Linked DNA regions of Chondromyces crocatus. The protein of the gene in region 2 interacts with the protein of the main gene of each other region in a pairwise test. Links are inferred from orthologs where the notes say so. Each region holds a gene or a part of one and is shown on either strand. Other genes may lie near its edges. The genes, in order: CMC5_RS37150 and glnD.

Region 1 (3,271 bases), 3.7 Mb from region 2 along the record:
GGAACTCGTGGTTTCGCTCCAGTGCGTCGAGGGCTTCGTTGAGCGCGCCAGGGACGTGGGGGACCCCCTTCAGCTCCTCGGGAGAGAGGGCGTAGATGTCCTTGTCCAGCGGATCACCTGGATCGATGCGGTTCATGATCCCGTCGAGTCCGGCGAGCATCATGGCGGCGAAGGCGAGGTAGGGGTTGCAGGTCGCATCGGGGAAGCGCACCTCGATCCGGCGGCCCTTCGGGCTGGAACCAGGGGGCAGGGGAATGCGGATGGAGGCCGAGCGGTTGCGGCTCGAGTAGGCGAGGTTCACCGGGGCCTCGTAGCCAGGGACCAGGCGCCGGTAGCTGTTGGTCGTCGGGTTGGTGAGGGCGGCGAGCGCGCTGGCGTGCTTGAGGATGCCTCCGATGTACCAGAGGCCGATGTCGGACAGGCCTGCGTAGCCGTCGCCAGCGAAGAGGGGGCGCCCCTCCTTCCAGAGGGACTGGTGGCAGTGCATGCCGCTGCCGTTATCGCCATAGACGGGCTTCGGCATGAAGGTCGCCGTCTTGCCGTTCCGCTTGGCGACGTTCTTGACGACGTACTTGTACCACATGAGGTTGTCGGCGACCCTGGTAAGGGTGGAGAAACGCATGCCGATCTCACACTGGCCTGCGGAAGCCACCTCGTGATGGCCCACCTCGACCTCAATGCCGCTCTCCATGAGCTGGCTCATCATCTCGGCGCGGAGATCATGCAGGACGTCTGTCGGAGGGACCGGGAAGTAGCCCTCCTTGTGCCGCACCTTGTGACCGAAGTTGGGGCCCGGCTTGCCGGTGTTCCAGGCCGCTTCATCGCTGTCGATCTCGTAGAAGGAACCGCGCGGGGAGACGTCGTAACGCACGGAGTCGAAGACGAAGAACTCCGCCTCGGGGCCGAAGAAGGCGGTGTCGGCGATGCCGCTCGCCTTGAGGTAGTTCTCGGCCTTCTGAGCGATGTATCTCGGATCGCGGCCGTAGGGCTGGCCGGTGACCGGATCGCTGATCTTGCAGATCAGGCTGAGGGTCCTGTGGGCGTGGAAGGGATCGATCTTCGCCGTCGTCGGGTCCGGCGTCATCAGCATGTCGCTGGCGTTGATCGGCTGCCAGCCGCGCACCGAGGAGCCATCGAACCCGATCCCCTCCTCGAAGAGGTCTTCATCCAGGCGGCTGGCAGGGATAGTGGTGTGCTGCCAGATGCCAGGCAGATCGATGAACTTGAGATCGACGAACTTGCAGTCGTTCTCGCGCGCGAATGCGATGACCTCTTTCGGCTTCATGCTCTCCTACCTCTCTCCACGTTGATGAGCGGGCGCGCCTTGGCCCTAGATCGCGTCCTCGCCCCGCTCCCCGGTGCGGATCCGCACTGCCTCTTCCACGGGCATCACGAAGATCTTCCCGTCGCCGATCCGCCCAGTTTTCGCGCTCTTTTCGATGGCGTCGATGACGTCGTTCACCATGTCGTCGGGGACGACGATCTCGATCTTCACTTTGGGGACGAAGTCGACGACGTAGGCGGAGCCTCGATAGACTTCCTTCTTGCCTCCAGTCCGACCGAAGCCCTTCACTTCGGTGACGGTCATGCCCTGGATGCCAACCTCGGCGAGGGCGTCCTTGACCTCGTCGAGCTTGAACGGCTTGATGATCGCCTCGACCTTCTTCATGTGCTCTCGCCAGGGCCCCGGGCGCGGGCCGTCGCGGTAGGGGCCCCCCCCGCCGGACGGATCCCCCAGCGCCCACGATCCCGCGGCCGCTGGGATCCGCTTCCACATCGACCAGCGATCTACCCGGAACATCCGGACAGACCCGGCCCTGACCGTCATGGTGGCGGTCAGGGCCAGGCGTGGTGTAGCTGGGCACAGGTTTCCGGAGTGTTTCAGGGATGCATCGGAGCGAGGAAATGAGTTTTCACCCCGGGGGGGATGAACGGAACGCCGAGCGCTCCTTGTTCTCCTGGTGCGCCTCGCATAGGCTGCCGGTCCGAACCCGCGGGACAACGCTGCCCTGATGGCTTTGCCGAACAAAGCGAAGATCCCGGTAGGTACGCTGCTTGCCGGAAAGCACCGCATCACGCGCGAGATCGGCCGGGGCGGGATGGCTGCGGTCTATGAGGCCGAGAACATCGACATCGGCAAGCGCGTAGCGATCAAGGTCCTGGCCCAGGAACTCACGACCTCGGCGGTGGTCGTGGAGCGTTTCCTCCGGGAAGCACGCGCGGCAGCGGCCATCCGGAGCCCCTTCATCTGCGATGTGTACGACTCCGGGCGCCTGGAGGATGGGCGGCCGTTCCTCGTGCTGGAGCTGCTGGAAGGGGAGTCTCTCTACGAGCGCATGACCGTCGTCCGGACCCTCGACTTCGAGACGACGGTCGTGGTGATGACCCAGGTCTGCCGTGGGCTCGCGAAGGCGCACGCGGCGTCGATCGTTCACCGCGATCTGAAGCCGGAGAACATCTTCCTCACCAAGGACGAGGAAGGGCGGCTGTGCGCGAAGATCCTCGATTTCGGGCTGGCCAAGTTCTACACGCCGATGGACGGCGGGGACAAGCAGGCGAGGCTGACGCGCGAGGGCGCGGTGTTCGGCACGCCCGCATACATGAGCCCCGAGCAAGTGCGCGGTCAGGGCGCCGTGGATCATCGAGCGGATCTCTGGGCGCTCGGATGCATCACGTTCGAGTGCCTGACCGGCCGCACCGTGTGGCAGACCGATCAAGGCGTGGCGATGACGTTCGCGCAGATCGCGAACGCGCCGCTGCCTCGTCCCGCCGAGATGCGACCCGATCTGCCGCCGTCGTTCACGCTGTGGTTCGATCGGGCGCTGAACCGGTCGATCGAGAAGCGTCATCAGACGGCGAAAGAGTTCGCCGACGAGCTGGCCATCGCGCTCGGGATGAACGCCTCGGGTGCGCGTGGGGTAGAGCCGGCACTCGGGACCCCCTCGCTCGATGACATCCCGGTGGAGCTTCGCGGCGGGGAACCGTCCCTGGATGGCGGCTTCGGCATCGCGAGGACCTCCGCACCGTTCTCGGCCTCTCAGCCCGGGCACCTGTCCGCACCCGGCGTGGAGCGTCGTCCTTCTCCAGCCGGCCTCCCCACACCCGATCCCGAGCTGCGCTCGCTTCCTCCGCAGAGCCCGGGGCTCGCCTTCGCTGGACCTCAGCCGACTGGTCCCGTGGGACCTGGGGGCGAGAGACCACTGCCACGCCACGACGTGGAGGAGCCTCTGCGAGCACGACGCCCAGGTGGCTGGGGACGCGCGCTGCTCGT
Region 2 (3,667 bases):
GGCGGGCGTCATCGCCGCGATCGCCTCGTCCGGCCGCGCCGGCTCCTCCAGGTAGATCGCTCCCAGGTTCACCGCCGCCTCGGCGAGCGTCGGATCGATCTGGAGCGCGTGCTTGTAGTGCTTCTCCGCGCCGGCGAGATCCTCGGTCTTCTCGCTCACGAGGCCCAGGTAATACGCCGCCTCGGCGCTGTCCGGCTTCAGCGAGAGCGCTTGCTCCAGGTGCGGCTTCGCCTCCGCGAAGCGCTCCGCCTTGATCTCCTCGATCCCTTGCGCGAGCGCCTTGTTCGCCGCACTGGCCGACGGGCTCTCCTCCGCGCCGAGCGGCGGATCTGCCACGAGCGGCTCCTCGGGCGGAGGCTGCGACGCGCCACACCCCACCACCACGAAGAGTCCACCGACCAGCGTCGCGACCCCTGCCCGACCCCTGTTCCCGTTCCGCACCCTCATCCGACGATCCCTTCCTCTCTCTCCGTCTCGCGCAGCACCGCCTCGATCCGCTCCCGGATCTCGGCCGTGCGTCGCCCTGGCGCGATCTTCTCCCCCCCCGCTTCGTTCACGTAGAACACGTCGGCCACCCGTGTCCCCTCGGTGTTGATCTTCGCCACCGCGATCGAGAGCCCCACCTGGTACAGCGCGTCGGAGATCGTGAAGAGCAACCCTGGCCGATCCCGGGTGAAGATCTCCAGCACCGAGTGCCTCGGCGAGGCCCGGTTGTCCACCTTGACCTGGGTCCGCACCCGCGGCGACTTCCGCTCCCGGAACGACGCCGCCCGCTGCTGCACCAGCGCCGCTCCCTCCACCTCCCCCGAGAGCACCGCGTGCATGTCGCGAACGAGCTTCGGGATCGAGCGCGCCACCCCCTCCACCCCATCGCCCCGATCACGCACCCAGAAGAGATCCACCGCCTGGATCTGCCCCGCCCCCGTCGTCCGCGAGTGGATCTGCGCCGCGTGCACCACCAGACGCGATGCGGCGATGGCCGCGGTGAGCGCCGCGAGCAAGCCGGGACGATCCCACGCCGCCACGCACAGCTCCGCCGCCTCTGGATGACGCGACGGCACGAGCGCAACCCTCGCCAGCGCCTGCGAGCGCTCTTGCTCCCACGCCACCGTCGCGTGTGCCGCGATCGCCGGCGCCCCGTTCGACAGCAGGTAACGCTCGGGCATCGAGGCCAGATAATCCCTCGTGAACGCGTGCAACTCCGCCCGCTCCGCCTCCTCCGCGAGCGGCACCGACGCCACCGCCCGCGTGGCCTCGGCCACGGCCCGATCGAGCCGCTCGTCGTCGACCACCTGCCCGGCAAGGGAGGCATCCGCCGCCAGGTACAGCTCGTCCAGCATCCGCGCCTTCCACGACGTCATCGACGTCGGGCTGGTCGTCGACAGATCCGCCACCGTGAGCAGGTACAGGTTCCGCAGCCCCTCGCGCCCGTTCACCTCGCGGCAGAACTCGGCGATCGCCGCCGGGTCGTCCAGATCCCGCCGCGTCGCCACGTGGTACATCACCAGGTGCTTCAGGATGAGGTGGCACGCCTCCGCCACGTCCTGCGGTGGCAACCCCAGCCGCGCCAGGATCCCCTGGGCCATCTCCGCACCCCGCTGGCTGTGCTCCGTGCCCCCGATCGCCTTGCCCACGTCGTGCAGCAGCGTCGCCGCGAACAGCACCTCGGGCCGGCTCACCTCCGCCGCCAGCCGGCATGGCAGACCGAACTCCGCCGCCAGATCCCCGCGCGTCACCTCGGCCAGCCGATCCACGGCCGCCACCGAATGAACGTCGACCGTGTACACGTGGTACACGTCGTGGTGGACCCGCCCGACCACCGGAGAGAATTCCGGGATCATCGCCAGCAAGAGCCCCAGCTCGTGCATCTCCCGGATGGGCGAGCCGCTCTTGAGCTGCGTCTCCTTGCACGTCACGAGCAGCGCGAGGAACCGCTGCGCCGCCTCCGCGCTCTCTCGCAGCGCAGCGCAGAACGCGGGCTCCGCCGACGCCCGCGCGATGGCCTCCCGCGTCGGCCCCAGGAGCGGCAACCCCCGCTCCACCGCGACGGAGAACGCGCGCAGCGCGAGCGCCGGATCCGTGCGCAGATCCGGCGGGTTCGCCAGCGCCACGCACCCATCGAAGAGGCGCAGCCCACCGCCCAGATCCTCCTCGTGCCGCCGCCGTCGCGTCAACGTCGGCGTCGCGCGCGTCAGGAGCATCTCCAGCGTGCGGGAGATGGTGCGAGCGCTCCGGTAGTAGTCGCTCATCATCCGCTCCACCGCTTCGTCCCCGGCGCCGTAGCCGAGCGCCGCCGCGCACGCCTCCTGCTTGTCGAACGTCAGCCGATCGTTCCGCCGGTTCGCCCCCGCGTGGAGCAGGTTGCGCAGCCGCCACAGCGTGTCCTCGGCCGCCCGGATCTCTGCCGCCTCCCGCGTGACCAGCGCCCCGAAGCGCACCAGCGCCTCCACCTCGCCCGCGCCCCAGCGCGCCTTGCTCGCCCACCGCGCGATGTCGAGATCCCGGAGCCCCCCTGCCCCGTTCTTCACGTCCGGCTCGAGCAGGTACACCGACCCACCGAACCGCGCGTGCCGCTGCTCCACCTCTTGCCGCAGCCGCTCGATGAACAGCGGCAGCTCCGAGTGCGCGAGCAGCCCGGTCACCGCCCGCTGCCAGAGCGACTCCGACAGATCCCGATCCCCGGCCAGGTGCCGCCAGTCCAGCAGCGTCGTCGCCGACGGCAGATCATCGCGCGCCGACGCGATCAGGTCCTCGATGCTCACCACCTGGTGCCCCACCGAGACCCCCATGTCCCAGAGCGGATACAGCAGCGACTCCACCACCGTCGCCGCCTCCTGCACGTCGCGCGCGATGATGCGCAGATCGAGATCGCTGCGCAGCGCGACGGCGCCTCGCCCGTAGCTTCCCACCGCCGCCAGGGCCACCTCGTCCCAGATGCTCCGCTCCGACGCCCCCCATCCCCCCTCGCGCGGCTCCCGCGTCGCGGAGAACAGCCTCACCAGCAGATCGTCCACGAGCCGCGCCCGCTCCCGCCCGAGCGCGATCCCCACCTGCGCGATCGCCTCCGCCGACGCCTCTCCTGGCACGGCGACCACGCGCGTCACCTGCTCGTCCAGCGCCGCGCGCCCCTCGGCATACGCCGCCCGCAGCTCGGCCACCGCCGACGACGGCCCCGCATGCACCCCCACGACGAAGCTCATTTGCCGCCTTCCTGACCCCCGTGAGGCGGAGGCCACGTCAGCGGCGGTGGCGGCTCGCTCCCCGTACGCGCGCCGACCCGGAATGCCGTCACCCCCGACGCCAGGCGGGCCGTCGCGATCCCCACCCCGCACAGGCGCGGCACCTCGCTCGCCGCCGTGAACAAGAGCCCCCGCGGATCCAGCTCGGCCATCAGCCGCCGCGCCACCGCCTCCCCCGCGGGCGAAGCCAGGTACAGCAGCACGTTCTTGAACAGGATGATGTGAAACCCGCCCCGCGGGACCGTCGACACCAGATCGCAGACCTCGAAGCTCACCAGCGAGCGCAGCTCCTTGCACACCTGCAGCGCCGACCCGTCCACCTCACAGTAGCGCCGCACGTATGCTGGCGGCAGGTGACACGCCGCCTCGGCCGAGTACGTCGCCTCCCGCGCGGCCGTCACCGCGTCCTGCGACCGGTCCACCCCGAG

The links.
Region 1: the proteins of glnD (region 2) and CMC5_RS37150 interact in binary tests that used the Escherichia coli proteins (3 or more experiments, as listed by UniProt). The link is inferred for Chondromyces crocatus from one-to-one orthologs.

Annotation. Positions count from the first base shown.
Region 1 is NZ_CP012159.1:10,268,222-10,271,492, forward strand. What follows is about bases 1-2,961. They hold CMC5_RS37150 (P-II family nitrogen regulator), read right to left. Parts: upstream 1,670-2,961; coding sequence 1,331-1,669; downstream 1-1,330. Other genes in these bases: glnA (type I glutamate--ammonia ligase), read right to left, coding at 1-1,285; CMC5_RS37155 (serine/threonine-protein kinase), read left to right, coding at 2,013-2,961. Outside these bases: more of CMC5_RS37155, read left to right, coding at 2,962-3,271. UniProt on the Escherichia coli protein: P-II indirectly controls the transcription of the glutamine synthetase gene (glnA). P-II prevents NR-II-catalyzed conversion of NR-I to NR-I-phosphate, the transcriptional activator of GlnA. When P-II is uridylylated to P-II-UMP, these events are reversed.
Region 2 is NZ_CP012159.1:6,539,125-6,542,791, forward strand. Bases 244-3,600 are described here. They hold glnD ([protein-PII] uridylyltransferase), read right to left. Parts: upstream 3,201-3,600; coding sequence 444-3,200; downstream 244-443. Other genes in these bases: CMC5_RS23835 (tetratricopeptide repeat protein), read right to left, coding at 244-447; CMC5_RS23845 (CheR family methyltransferase), read right to left, coding at 3,197-3,600. Outside these bases: more of CMC5_RS23835, read right to left, coding at 1-243; more of CMC5_RS23845, read right to left, coding at 3,601-3,667.